DNA from 4 places in the Actinomadura sp. 1N219 genome. Region 1 is predicted to be linked to each of the others. Evidence: riboswitches for the same ligand, from Rfam matches in the RefSeq annotation. Region 1 holds a riboswitch; each other region holds the start of a gene.
The links. Region 1 has a riboswitch for cyclic di-AMP ahead of ACH35V_RS09395 (CHAP domain-containing protein). Riboswitches for the same ligand answer to the same signal wherever they lie in the genome.
Positions count from the first base shown of each region.

Region 2: another riboswitch for cyclic di-AMP. It lies ahead of ACH35V_RS29310 (NlpC/P60 family protein); the one in region 1 lies ahead of ACH35V_RS09395 (CHAP domain-containing protein).
Region 3: another riboswitch for cyclic di-AMP. It lies ahead of ACH35V_RS36880 (CHAP domain-containing protein); the one in region 1 lies ahead of ACH35V_RS09395 (CHAP domain-containing protein).
Region 4: another riboswitch for cyclic di-AMP. It lies ahead of ACH35V_RS30095 (glycoside hydrolase family 25 protein); the one in region 1 lies ahead of ACH35V_RS09395 (CHAP domain-containing protein).

Region 1 is NZ_JBIRAY010000002.1:135,498-138,747, forward strand. It holds gene ACH35V_RS09390 (NlpC/P60 family protein) at 1-154, shown strand, start outside; cyclic di-AMP (ydaO/yuaA leader) riboswitch at 652-853, shown strand; cyclic di-AMP (ydaO/yuaA leader) riboswitch at 1,011-1,149, shown strand; gene ACH35V_RS09395 (CHAP domain-containing protein) at 1,159-1,989, shown strand; gene ACH35V_RS09400 (hypothetical protein) at 2,032-3,250, shown strand, end outside.
Region 2 is NZ_JBIRAY010000011.1:22,718-25,967, forward strand. It holds gene ACH35V_RS29300 (RDD family protein) at 1-149, opposite strand, end outside; gene ACH35V_RS29305 (amino-acid N-acetyltransferase) at 154-675, opposite strand; cyclic di-AMP (ydaO/yuaA leader) riboswitch at 958-1,152, shown strand; gene ACH35V_RS29310 (NlpC/P60 family protein) at 1,261-2,187, shown strand; gene ACH35V_RS29315 (LuxR C-terminal-related transcriptional regulator) at 2,991-3,221, opposite strand.
Region 3 is NZ_JBIRAY010000018.1:15,949-19,198, reverse strand. It holds gene ACH35V_RS36885 (CDP-glycerol glycerophosphotransferase family protein) at 1-312, opposite strand, end outside; gene ACH35V_RS36880 (CHAP domain-containing protein) at 581-1,336, opposite strand; cyclic di-AMP (ydaO/yuaA leader) riboswitch at 1,348-1,502, opposite strand; gene ACH35V_RS36875 (SpoIIE family protein phosphatase) at 1,959-3,250, opposite strand, start outside.
Region 4 is NZ_JBIRAY010000011.1:204,467-207,716, reverse strand. It holds gene ACH35V_RS30110 (sensor histidine kinase) at 1-458, shown strand, start outside; gene ACH35V_RS30105 (response regulator) at 461-1,090, shown strand; gene ACH35V_RS30100 (helix-turn-helix transcriptional regulator) at 1,147-1,374, opposite strand; cyclic di-AMP (ydaO/yuaA leader) riboswitch at 1,642-1,781, shown strand; gene ACH35V_RS30095 (glycoside hydrolase family 25 protein) at 1,787-2,578, shown strand; gene ACH35V_RS30090 (AraC family transcriptional regulator) at 2,611-3,250, opposite strand, start outside.

The sequences.
Region 1 (3,250 bases):
CGACCTGGTGTTCTTCAGCGGGCTCGGCCACGTCGGCCTGTACGTGGGCGGCGGCCAGATGATCCACGCCCCCAGCACGGGCAAGACCGTCCAGGTCGTGAACATCACCTCGGGCTACTACCTGAGCAACTACTACGGCGCCGGGCGTCCCTGACGCCCCGCCCGTCCGGCGCCCGCACGCGGCCGGACGGACCGCCTTCGGCAACGGACCAGGCTTTGACCTGGTCCGTTGTTGATTTTGTGGGGGTTTGCCTTCTGTTGGGGCTTTGGTACCTTGTACCACTCACGGCGCCGTCCAGACGCCGTGTCCCCGCGGCGCTCACCAAGCGCCACGGCCCACGCGGCACGTTCATCGGCCGCGTGCCGGCGGCGCGAGCCACGCGCCGTCTCCCCCCGGCGGCGCGCTCCACGCGTCGTCCCGCGGTGCCGCGACGGCGCCGCGACGGTCTCACGCAGACCTCGCCCGACCCCGCCCACCGTGCGCACGCCCGCAGCGTGCATGGCGCTGAGAGCGCTGCCACGGCGATCCCGGAGGTCAGGCCGCCGGACGGTCCCCGGTGACGGGCCGCCGTCCGCACACAACATCACGCGCCGCTCTTTCGCACGCGGGAGACAGGTCCCGCGCACGGGCCCCATATCGCCCCCAGGATCGCAGCGGCAGCGCCGAATCCGCCGACGCGCGGAACCGGGGACCCATAACGCCGGAGTCCAGGGACCGTCCCTGGACGGGCAATGTCCGGCGCCCGGGGTGAATCGGCGCGCCTCTCCCGGACGACCCGGTGAGAGTCCGCCGTAGGGCCACTTCCTCGCCCGAACCCGTCAGCTAACCCGGTAGGCGTCTGGAAGAACGAAGGAGTGAAACCGCAGCGTTACCTGGGCGTGGTCGCCCCAGTGCGGCCACGCCCGCATAACCTCTGCGCTCCGCGCCGGCGTTTCCGCTCGCCGGAGTATCCCCCCAACCGACCGGCGCGCCCGCCCCCGGGCCGCCACCGCCGAGTCCGCGGACCGCCCTGCAAAGCGCGGCGGGACGCGAAGCCGGGGACCCACCTGTCCTCTCGGGGTGAATCGGCCTGCCCGCGTGCGGGCCGTAGGGCGGCTTCCACGCCCGAACCCGTCAGCTAACCCGGTAGGCGGCATGGAAGTCGAGGAGATCCCCCCGTGCCAGGCATCCACCGCAAGAAGACCCCGGGCAGGCACCGCAAGCCGAGCGCCCGGACCATCACATGGCGGACGACCGGCGGCGTCGTCGTCGGCGCCGCCGTCCTCGGCACCGCCGCGGCCACCGCGCAGGCGTCGGTCCTGCCGTTCGGCTCGCCGCCCGCCACGAACGCGTCCTCCGAGCTGGCGACCGCCGGGAAGGACGCGCGCGGAACCGCGTCCAAGGACCGCAAGAAGGACGAGCTCAAACGCAAGAGCCCCAACGCCGCCAAGGGCAAGGGCGACGCCGTGAAGCGCGGCGGCGCGCCCGCGAAACCGTCCGGTGCGCCATCCGAGGAGTCGCGGCCCACCGCCGCTGAGGCCATCAAGCTCGCCAGGTCGCAGGTGGGGATCGAGGAGGACGGCGGCGGCGAGACCAAGTTCCAGAAGTGGTACATGGGCACGTCCCGCGCCCAGGAGACGCTCGCCCGCGACGGCGGCTCCCTCGGCGGCTACAGCGACGCGAACTGGTGCGACATGTTCATCTCCTGGATCGGCGAGCAGATCGGCTTCACCGACCAGATCGGCAGCGACGCCTGGACCGTCGCCCACGCCCGCTGGTTCCAGGCCAACGGCCGCTGGGGCACCGAGCCGAGGCCGGGCGCGATCGTCTTCTACGCGTGGGACGGCGGCAAGTCCAGCGGCGACATCCGGCACGTCGGCATGGTGATCAAGAAGGTGGACGACGGCACGATCGAGGCCGTCGAGGGCAACACCGGCAACGCCGTCCAGGTCAAGGAGCGCTCGACCAGCGACATCGTCGGCTACGGATACCCCGACTACAAGTCGTGACGTCCGTCTCCCCACTCCTGTGGGCTGCATAGGATCGCGCGCATGAAAGACGGCTCCGGCGAAGGCGACGCGCACGGACGCGCCCTCACGCGGCGCGGGGCGCTCGCTCTCGGCGCGGGCGGGGCCGGGGCGCTGCTCGCCGGAGTCACGGGGCTGCTCGCCGCGCGTTCCGGCGACGACGCGGCGCCGCGCCCCCGCGAGACCAGGGCGGCTGGCCGGTTCGACGCCGGCGACGCAGAGACCGTCCTCGGCAACCGCGCGCGGGCCGTCCGGTCCGGCGACCGGACGGCCTTCCTCGCGACGGTCGGCTCCGCGCCCGCCGCGTTCCAGGACGCCCAGTCCCGCCTCTACGCCAACCTCCGCAGGCTCCCGCTGGCCGGATGGCGCGAACAGGTCGTCACCACCCAGGCCGTGGACGGCGAGGACGGCGTCACCGTCGTCCGCGTCAAAGTGCGCTACAAGCTGCGCGGTTTCGACCGCGGCGACGTGGTCCGCACCCAGTACCTGGCCCTGGCGCAGCGCTCCGGCGCCTGGACGATCGTCGGCGACGGCTCGTCCCACGGCTTCCATGACGACGCCGAGATCTGGGACGGTGGCCCCCTGTCGGTGGTGAAGGGCCACGCGAGCCTGGTCATCGGGGACGCCCCCGGCCTCGGCGAGATCGCGCGACGCCTGGACGAAGCCGTGCCGGTCGTCAGCGACGTCGTCGGCGCGGGATGGGCGCGGCGGGCCGTCGCGCTGGTGCCCGCCGACGCGGGCCTGGCGTCCACGCTCGCCGGCTCGGGCACGGGGCCGGGCCTCGGTGAGATCGCCGCGGTCGCGACCGCCGTCCCGTCCGCGGGCCCGGCCCGGGGCGCCGACCGCGTCGTCATCTCCCCCGGCACCTTCGGCCGCCTCAACGAGATCGGGCGCGACGTCGTCCTCGCCCACGAGCTGACGCACGTCGCCACCGGCGCCGCCCACGACCGCACCACGCCGGAGTGGCTCATCGAGGGCTTCGCCGACTACGTCGGCTACCGCGGGTCGGCGATCGGCGTCCGGGCGGCGGCGGGCGAGCTGCGCCGGGAGGTCGCGGCGGGACGGGTCCCGTCCGCGCTGCCCGCCGCCTCCGCGTTCGCCGGCGGCTCGCCGCGCCTCTCGCAGTCCTACCAGGAGGCCTGGCTGGCCTGCCGGATGATCGCCGACCGGTACGGTGAGGCGACGCTCGTGCGGCTCTACCGGACCGCCGGGCGCGTCCCTGAGGCGGCCGCGCTGCGCGACG
Region 2 (3,250 bases), on a different contig from region 1:
TGAGGCTGCTGCCATTGCTGCTGAGGCTGGCTCTGCGGCTGCTGTTGAGGTTGCTGCCATTGGGGACCTTGGTACGGGGGCGGCGGGCCGTAGGCGCCCTGCCCCTGCTGCGGCGGGTAACGCCGTCCGCGGTTCGGGGAATCGCTCATCGGGTCAGTCCTCCAGGCGAAGCAACATCCGGGTGTTGCCCAACGTATTGGGCTTGACCCGATCGAGGTTCAAGAACTCTGCAACGCCTTCGTCGTAGGAGCGGAGAAGCTCCTCGTACACCTCTGGCGCCACCGGAGTCCCCAGGATCTGCTGGAAGCCATGGCGCGCGAAGAACTCCACTTCGAAGGTAAGACAGAACACCCTCCGCACGCCGAGTTCCCTAGCGTTCTCCAGCAGACGGGTGACAATTCGGTGGCCGATGCCACGGCCGCCGTACTCCTTGTCCACGGCGACGGAGCGGACCTCCGCAAGGTCCTCCCACATCACGTGCAGCGCGCCGCAGGCGACGACCCGTCCCGGCGTCCCGTGCTGCACGTCCTCGGCGACCCAGAACTCCTGGACGTCCTCGTACAGCTTCACCGCGGACTTCTTCAGCAGGCGTCGTCCCGACCCGGCGTACAGATCGACCAGCCTGCGGATCTCTTGAACGTCGGCGGTACGGGCTCGCCGGATCACGACCTCCACAAACAGGCGAGATTATCGAACGTGGCGCCTTAACAACTGTCGGCGGGTCGGTGCATGCGTCGGCATCCATCCCGTGTAACTAGATAAAACCGACTAGGCATTGCCCATAGCGCATCCGGAAAAGTGAGCAAGAACACACGGACGCCCGGGGAGCGCGGCGCGTGGACGGGAGCTGACGGGCGTCGCCACCTGCGATTTCTCAGGTTCTGGTTGGCATCTAATGCGGCTTCCGTTAGTGTCCTGCGCTGACATCGGCCTACCGCAGGACGGAGGCCGAACCGCCGAGTCCACGGGCCGCAACCAGCGCCCCGAGGAGCCGGGGACCCACTTCCGGATCGTTCGGGGATCGCCCCCGGGCTCTTGCCGTGAGGGGTGAATCCGCAGCCCGCGTGGAACCGACTTCCGCGCGCGCCAGCGGACGGGCTGCTCCAGCCCCAACCCGTCAGCTAACTCGGTAGGCGGACAAGGAGAGGAGAATTCGTGGAGCCATCGCGCCCTGTTTCCCTTTCAAGATCTGCTCGTTCAAGCTCCCCGCAGCCAGCACCGGGCCGGAGGACGACCCGGTTCCGCGTCCGGGCGATCACCGTGGCCGGCGCCCTCGCCGTCCTTTCGGTCGCGCCGCACACGACCGCTGTGGCGCACGCCGAGCCTGAGCCGTCCACGAAGGAACTCAGGACGAAGGCCCTTAAGCTGGCCGACGAGCTGGAGCAGCTCACCGAGCAGTACAACGGGCTGAAGGTCAAGCTCGCCCAGTCGCAGCGCGCCGCCAAGGTCGCCACAGAGAACGCCCAGCGGCAGGAGAAGTCTCTCGAGACCATCCGCCAGAAGGTCGGCTCCCTGGCCGCTACCAGCTACATGCAGGGCGGCTCTGACCCCGCGGTGTCGTTCGTCGCCTCCCAGGACCCGCAGTCCGTTCTCGACCAGGCCGCCACGCTCAACTACTTCGCCAAGCGCGACAGCAGCAAAGTCCTCGGTCTGATGCAGGCGATGCAGGCCGCGCAGCGCGCCCGTAAGTCCGCCGAAGAGCGCGCCAAGCAGGTGCAGGCGCTGCGCACGCAACTCGACTCGCAGCGCAAGAAGGTCACCGAAACTTACGAGAAGGTCCGCGGCAAGCTCGTCAAGAGGGACCCCACCCAGCTCGCCAAGCTCCCCGTCGTCGGCACCGGTAAGGGCGCGCAAGCGCTGCGGTACGCGATGAGCAAGATCGGTGTCCCGTACGTCTGGGGCGCCGCCGGGCCGAACTCCTTCGACTGCTCAGGCCTGACAATGTGGGCCTACAAGCAGGTGGGCATCAACCTGCCGCACTACACCGGCAGCCAGTGGAACGCCGGCACCCACGTATCGCGCAGCGAACTTCAGCCGGGCGACCTCGTGTTCTTCCATTCCGACCTGCACCACATGGGGATGTACGTCGGCGGCGGCAAGATGCTGCACGCGCCCCACACCGGCGACGTTGTGAAGATCGCCCCCATATCCGGACGTCCGTACGCGGGCGCCGTCCGGGTCGCCTGACCCCGAAGACCGCCGATTCAACCCGTCCGACAGCGCGCGCCCTGGAGACGACGAACCTCGGGGACGCCATGCACGGCCCCGCAAAGGGGCGGCGCGGTCAAGGACCCTGGCTCCTTCTACGTCCACTAACACCCGGCGCCGCCCGGACGCCCTAGCAACCGACCGGCCCCGTCCATCGCACGAGGTAGTCAAGGACGCCACAGGACGAACGGCCCCAGGGCCCGGCACGCGAACCGGGCGTTCGGGTGTGCCCGCTTGGGCGTCCTACGGAATTGGCTGGGCGGCTGATGCCCATACACGGAGCTGTCCGCGGAGGCGCGCTACGAGCGTTGGCAGGGCGGACGCAGACGGATGGCGGGTTCGGAAGGCTCGCTGAACGGACGCATCCACGTCCTCGATGCCCCGTCAGAACGAGGGGCCCTGAATTTCTCAGCACGGGCGGCTCACGGCGCTCGGTAGATGCCCCTGAGCGCTCCCGTGCGGGCCGCTTGACAGCCGTCACGGCGGACTCTGAAGCCGTCCTAGGTCGCTCCCTCCACGGAGCGGAGGGCGGGCCTGAGGCCGCGCGTCATCGATGACGTCCCAGCCGGGGTGTGTACGGGTGTCGAAAAGATCGAGGGCGTGCTTGAGAAGATCCACGGCGTGGTTTGAACACCGTCCGCGGCGACGCCTCCTGCAGGGACCTACCTGTCAGGGCGCGGGCGCCGCCGCTGCGGGGTCGGACGGGGGTTCTTCCGAAGATTTCTCCGCCTGGATTCTCGTGGCGCTCGCCGTCCCCGGACGAGCGTCGTTGGGGGTTGCCGCTAGATGAGCTGCCTTCGGGCCGCCCACACCACGGCCTCGATAGGGGTGTTGACCTCCAGCCGGTCGCAGATGGTCCGCAACCGGCGTCGCAAGGTCCGTGCGCTCAACTCCAGCTTGCGAGCCGCCACATCGGCGGTGACACCGCTGGCGATCTGAGCGAGCAGCCGAATCTCTTCCTCGCTCAGCCCGAAATCGTCGGTGCCACGACGTGCGAGTGTGGCCTGTTCCACTCCGTCCTCCCTCGTCCGTGGTGATGACC
Region 3 (3,250 bases), on a different contig from region 1:
GGCGTGCCGGTCCAGCAGGTCGTCGCTGTCGAGGAACATCACGTACCGGCCTGCGGACGCCTCGATCCCGGTGTTGCGGGGCCGCCCGCAGCCGCCGGAGTTCGACGCCAGGTGGACGGCCCGGACCCGTCCGGCGTGCGCGGCGGCCAGCCGGTCGGCGGCCTCGCCCGTCCCGTCGGTGCTCCCGTCGTCGACGATCACCGTCTCGACGCCGCCCAGCGACTGCTCCAGCGTGGAGGCGACCGCCCGTGGCAGCCGCCACGCGTCGTTGTAGGCGATCACGACGACGCTGACGTCCGGGCGCACCCGCATGGGCCCCCCTCCCCGCGCGTCCCGGCTCCGATCGGACGCGCGCACGGATTCCTTTCCCGGAACGCCGTGATGAGGTCCAAGAGCAGTCAAAGGCTGTCAATGCTTGGCATTACCCGCCTTCACCGGCGACATGGGTGACATCCCCCTGGAACGCCCGAAGGCGCCCGGCCGGAACCGGACGCCTTCGGATGACGCCATTCTGATCACGCGGTCCGCGCGACCCGGATCTCGCGATTCCGGCCGGGCGGCCGCAATCGCGCGGATCGGGTCAGGACGCGTAGTCGGGATACCCGTAACCGACGATCTCGGACTTGTCGCGGGTCTTCTTGTTCACCGCGTTCTCGGTGTTGCCCTCGACGGTGTTCACGGTGCCGTTCCCGTTGTCCTTGACGACGAGGCCGACGTGGTCGATGTCGCCGATGTCACCGCGCGAGCCCTTGTCCCAGTCGAAGAACACGACCGCGCCGGGCTTGGCGGTCTTGCCCCAGCGGTCGGTCTTCTTGAACCACTTGGCGTGCTGGACGGTGTACGCGTCCCAGCCCATGTTCTGCACGCCGGTCTGGGCGCCGAGCCACGAGACGAACATGTTGCACCACTGGGCGCCCTTGTAGTCGTTGACGGAGAAGCCTCCGTCCCGCTCGGCGGTCGCGGCGGCGTGCGGGGTCGACACGTACCACTTGTGGAACTTGGTCATGCCGCCCTTGCCCTCGGAGATCCCGACCTGCTTCTCCGCGAGCTTGATGACCTCGTTGGGCTTGACCGCGCGCGGCGGGACCTTGAAGCCCTGCGCGCGGGCGTCCGCGGCCGAGAGGGTCCCGGCCTTGTCCGACTTGGCGGACACGCCGCCCTTCTCGGCGACCGCCGCCGCCTGGGCCGAGGTCTGGGCCACGGCGCGGTCGTCGGTGAGCGGGTTGAAGATCGCGAGCCCGACGGCTCCCGCCAGCACGGCGCCAAGCGCGACGCCGACGGCCTTGTCCTCGGGCGTGAGGGTGTTCAGGGAAAGTCGATCGAAACGACCGGTCATGCGGGGAATCTCCTATCTCCCATGACGCCTACCGGGTTAGCTGACGGATTCGGGCATGGAAGCAGCCCTACGGCGCGACTCTGGGACGCGCCGATTCACCCCTGGAACCTGGGTCCCCGGCTCCGTTCCGGTCAGGTCGACCGGACGGACTCGGCCTCGCACCGCGTGCGCGGCGCATACGGATTGATCTCAGTGACTGATCTTGATCTGACCGCGCGCCTCGGTGGGCGCGCATCGCGGGCGGGATCCGCTCCGCGATCCTCGGCCGCGCTCGGCACGGCCGGAGCAACGCATGGGACGCGTTGCGTGATTCGGTAAGAAGGTACCAACCTTCTCAAAGAAAGCAAACCAGGCACAAAAGTCGGTCTTGCCTGCTCAAAGCCCTCTCAAGGAAGCACCAACACCGTCACGGCGCGGGCTGTTCCCGATCTTTCCAGAACTGCCCCGCAGCCCTTTGCCCGCCGGGCTTACCCGCCATCGCGCAAATGGTAAAGAACCGCTGCTCCACGCCGCCCGGCACACGCCGATCCGGCCCGGTCCGGGCCGTCCGGGCCCGTCCAGGCCCGTCTAGGTGAGGCGCACATCACAGTGGGTGATCATCACAGGTCAAGGATGGTTCCGGTCACTCCACGTGCACGGCGAAGAGCGTGGTGTCGTCCGCCGCCCGGTCGTGCTCCATCCGCGCGAGCACGTCGTCCAGCATCAGCTCGGGCTGCGTGGCGCAGTCCCGCAGGATGCCGGTGAGGCGGGCGATCCGCTCGTCCAGGTCCGCGTCCCTGCGCTCCACGAGGCCGTCGGTGTAGAGGAACAGCATGTCGCCGGGGCTGAGCCTGGTCGTGATCGTCATGTACTCCCAGTCGGGCATCGCGCCGAGCATCGGGTCGCGGACGACCTCCATCGGCACCGCCCGCCCGTCCCGGATCAGGATCGGCGGCGGATGCCCCGCGCACGTCCACTCCAGGACGCGACCGCGCGCGTCGAACTGGGCCACGACGGCGGTGCCCGTCGCCGGCGGGTCCATGCTGCTCACCAGCTCGTTCAGCCAGCCCACCAGCCGTCCGGCCGGCTCCCTCGTGCAGGTCAGGCCGAGCAGCCCGTTGCGGGTGCGGGCCATCGCCGCCGCCGCGGGCAGGCCGTGCCCGGCCGCGTCGCCGATCGCGAACATCGACCGTCCGTCCGGCAGCGTCCTGGTCGCGAACCAGTCGCCGCCGATGCGGGCGGTGCTCTCCGCCGCCAGCGCGCGGATCGCGGTGCGCAGGCCCGGCAGCTGCTCCACCTCGTCCTCGTCCGGCAGGATCGCGCGGCGCAGCGTCACCGCCACCCGCCGCTCCTGCGCCATCCGCTCCTGCTGCTTCAGCATCTGCCGCCGGGTCTCCGCCAGCGCCCGCTCCACGCCGCGCCGCCGCGTGATGTCCTGCGAGACGATGTTGATCGACACCGGCAGCCCGGACTCGGCCAGCACCGGCTCGGCGAACACCCACAGGTGCCGCGGCGCCCCGTCCTGACCGATCACGCGGTGCTCCGCCTCCACCGGCTCCCGGCGGGAGAACATCGTCTGCACGGCCTCCTCGACCAGCGGGAGGTCGTCGTCCGCCACCACCTTCGGCAGGTCGTGCGGCATCGGCGGCACCTGGTCGGGGGCCAGCCCGTAGTTGGCCAGCATCTGCGGCGTCCAGGCCGCCTCGCCGGTGGCGAGGTCCCACTCGCCGAACCCGATCAGGGCCAGCCGCTCGACCCGCTCCAGCCGCCGCGCGACCCGGTCCTCGCGATCGTGGTAACGCCAGGTCACGCACACGCCTGTCGGCACGGCGACGCACCTCACGCTCATCCTGGACGTCCGGGACAGCCCGCGCTGCGCGGTCGTGTACTGGTTCAGGGAACGCTCCAGAGGCGTCCCGCTCTCCAGCACCTCCA
Region 4 (3,250 bases), on a different contig from region 1:
TCGTCCGGGCGCTGGCCCCTCCCGCGCTGGCGTCCGGGTCCCTGCCCGCGGCGCTCGCGGACCTGGCGGGCGAGGAGGCCGAGGGCCCGCGGGTACGGTTCCGGACGGAGGGGGACGAGTTCCCGGTGGACGCCGACGCACAGGCGGCGCTGCTCCGCGTCGCGCAGGCCGCCGTCGCCAACGCGCGCGAGCACGCCGCCGCGGCCACGGTGATGATCACGCTGACCTATCTCGACGACGCCGTGTCCCTGGACGTGGCCGACGACGGCTCCGGCTTCGACCCCGGGACCGCCACGTCCGCCCAAGGACGCGGGTACGGGCTCCGCGCCATGCAAGACCGGCTGGCCGAGGTCGGCGGCTCCCTCGCGGTCGAGAGCGCCCAGGGGTCCGGGACCGTCGTCGCCGCCACGGTCCCCCGGGAGACGGCGCCCGCGCCGGGGCCGGAGGACGGGAGGTGACCGTGGTACGCGTGACGATCGTGGACGACCATCCCGTCGTCCGGGCCGGGCTGCGCGCCCTGCTCGGCGGCGAGCCGGACATCGAGGTGGTCGCCGAGGCGGTGGACGGCGAGGACGCGGTCCGGCGGGTCGGGCTCGTCCCGACCGACCTCGTCCTGATGGACCTGCAGCTCGGCGAGGGCATCGACGGCGTCGAGGCCACCCGGCGGATCCTCGCGCTGCCGGACCCGCCGCGCGTCCTCGTCCTCACCACCTACGACTCCGACGCCGACATCTCCCGCGCGGTCGCGGCCGGCGCGGCCGGCTATCTGCTCAAGGCCGGCCCGCCGGACGAGCTGTTCCGCGGCATCCGCTCGGCCGCGCGCGGCGAGACGGCGCTGTCGCCGCGCGTCGCCACCCGCCTGATGGACCGGATGCGCGAGCCCGCCCCCGCGCTCAGCCCCCGGGAGATCGAGATCCTCGAACTGCTCGCCGAGGGCCTGTCCAACCAGCGGATCGCGCGGCGCCTGTTCATCAGCGAGGCCACCGTGAAGACCCATCTGGTGCACATCTTCGCCAAGCTCGGCGTCGACACCCGCACGGCCGCCGTCACCGCGGCCGTCGAGCGCCGCCTCATCCGCCTCCCCGGCTGACCCGGTCAGTCGCGTCCCCCGGCTGACCCGGCCGACCGCCTCGACGGCTGACCCGATCAACCGCCTCGACGGCTGACCCGGTCGACCGGCTCGACGGCGATGGTGACGCGGAGGCCGAGGACGTCCGCGACGCGTTCCAGCGCCGGCAGCGGCGGCAGCCGGGAGCCGGACTCCAGCCGGGAGATCACCGGCTGCTTCAGCCCGGTCAGCTCGGCCAGCCCGGCCTGCGTGAGCCCGAGGGCGCGGCGGCGGACGCGGATCGCCGCCCCGATCGTCTCGTCCACGGAACACCTCCTTCCACCTCACACGGTCGCCGCGCACCGCCCGCGTCCCATCGGCCGATCGTCGCGAAAGGACGCGCCGTCCGGCCGACCCCCGCATCAACCCATCGGTTGATGCCGCAGACCCGGCGCATGAGAACGGCGGCCCGCGAACCCCGTGCACGCCACGGAAAGCAGGCCGTCGGCCGCTCGCCTTACGCATAATTTATTTGCCATTCTGATTTGCCGCCGCTCATTTCCTGTGTTTAGTCTCCGCTGCACCGGTCGAAATCCGGCCGGACGCCGAATCCCCGAAAAGGGGAGCCGGGGACCCAGGTTCGTTAGGGGTGAATCCGCTGGACGCCAGCGGTAGGGCCGTCTCCTGGCCCGAACCCGTCAGCTAACCCGGCAGGCGAAAAAGGAGAGGTGGACGCCGGTGCGAACGGGCATCCAGAAAACGATCAGAACGCGCGGCCGCCGGAGAACGCTGCTGGTGGGCACGGTGGTCGCCGCCGGGGTGATCACACCCCTGGCCGTCACCGCCGGGACCGCGGACGCGCCCGAGACCAAGACCCCGGCCAGGACCGCCGCCGCGCCGGTGATCGAGAAGGCGCCCGCGGCCGAGGCGCCGCCCGCGGCCAAGTCCCGCCCCTACGGGGTGGACGTCTCGCACCACGACCGCGGCTTCGACTGGAGCCAGCGGAAGCTCGGCTTCGGCATCGCCAAGGCCACCGAGGGCACCGAGCACAAGGACACGACCTTCATCCGCAACTGGACGCAGATCAAGCAGAACGGCCTGGTCAGGGGCGCCTACCACTACGGGCGTCCGGAGAACGATCCCGTCCGGGAGGCCGACCACTACCTCCGGGTGGTGACGTCCGCCGGGCTGCAGAAGGGCGACCTGCTCATCCTCGACCTGGAGACCACCGACGGCCGCTCGACAGACCAGGTGAACGACTGGGCCAAGCGCTGGCTGGAACGCGTCCAGCAAAAGACCGGCGTCAAGCCGTTCTTCTACAGTTCGCGTTCATTCGCGGAGGAGCACGGCAAGGGCCTTGGCGAATATCCGCTGTGGGTCGCGCATTACGGAAGGGCCCCTGGCAAGGTAAGCGCGCCTTCGCCGTGGAAGCAGTGGGCCATTCACCAGTACGCGTCCACCGACCATGACCACAACGTGGCCCGCCTGTCGGGAGACCAGCTCCGCCGGCTCGGCTACAACGCCGCCTGAGCCTCTGAGGATGGACGCGGGCGGGGCTCGACTCACCGGACCAGTGGGCGCCTTCCCCGGGGTAGAGCCCCGCCGTCCTCCTCTTCGGCGGCCGTTGTCTGGAGGAGGCGGTAGCGGCCCGGCGGTTCGCCGTACTCGCGGCGGAACGCCTTGGCGAACGCGAAGTCCGAGGCGTAGCCGACCCGGTCCGCGACGGAGCGCAGCGGCAGGTCGGTGGTGCGCAGCAGCCGTGCCGCGCTGGTCATCCGCCACCAGGTCAAGTAGGACAGCGGCGGGGTTCCGGCGAGTTCGGCGAACCGGCGCGCGAACGCCGCGCGGGACAGCTGCGCCAGATCGGCCAGGGACTGGACGGTCCACGGCCGTTCCGGCTCGTGGTGGATGCCGCGCAGCGCCGCCGCGACGGCCGGATCCCGGAGCGCCGCCGTCCAGCCGGTCGCCTCGCCGGAGGGCCGGTCGTCGAACCAGGCGCGCAGCGTGTAGAGGAGCAGGATGTCCAGCAGGGCGGGCAGCGCCGCGCCGAAACCCGGCCGCTGCCCCGCGCCGAGTTCCCGTTCGAGCAGCTCGACCGCGCCGCGCAGGGACGGGTGCCCGCCGCCTCGCGCCGGGATGTGCACGACGTCCGGAAGCTCGGCGAGCAGCGGATGGGACCGTGACCGGTCGAGCAGATAAGCG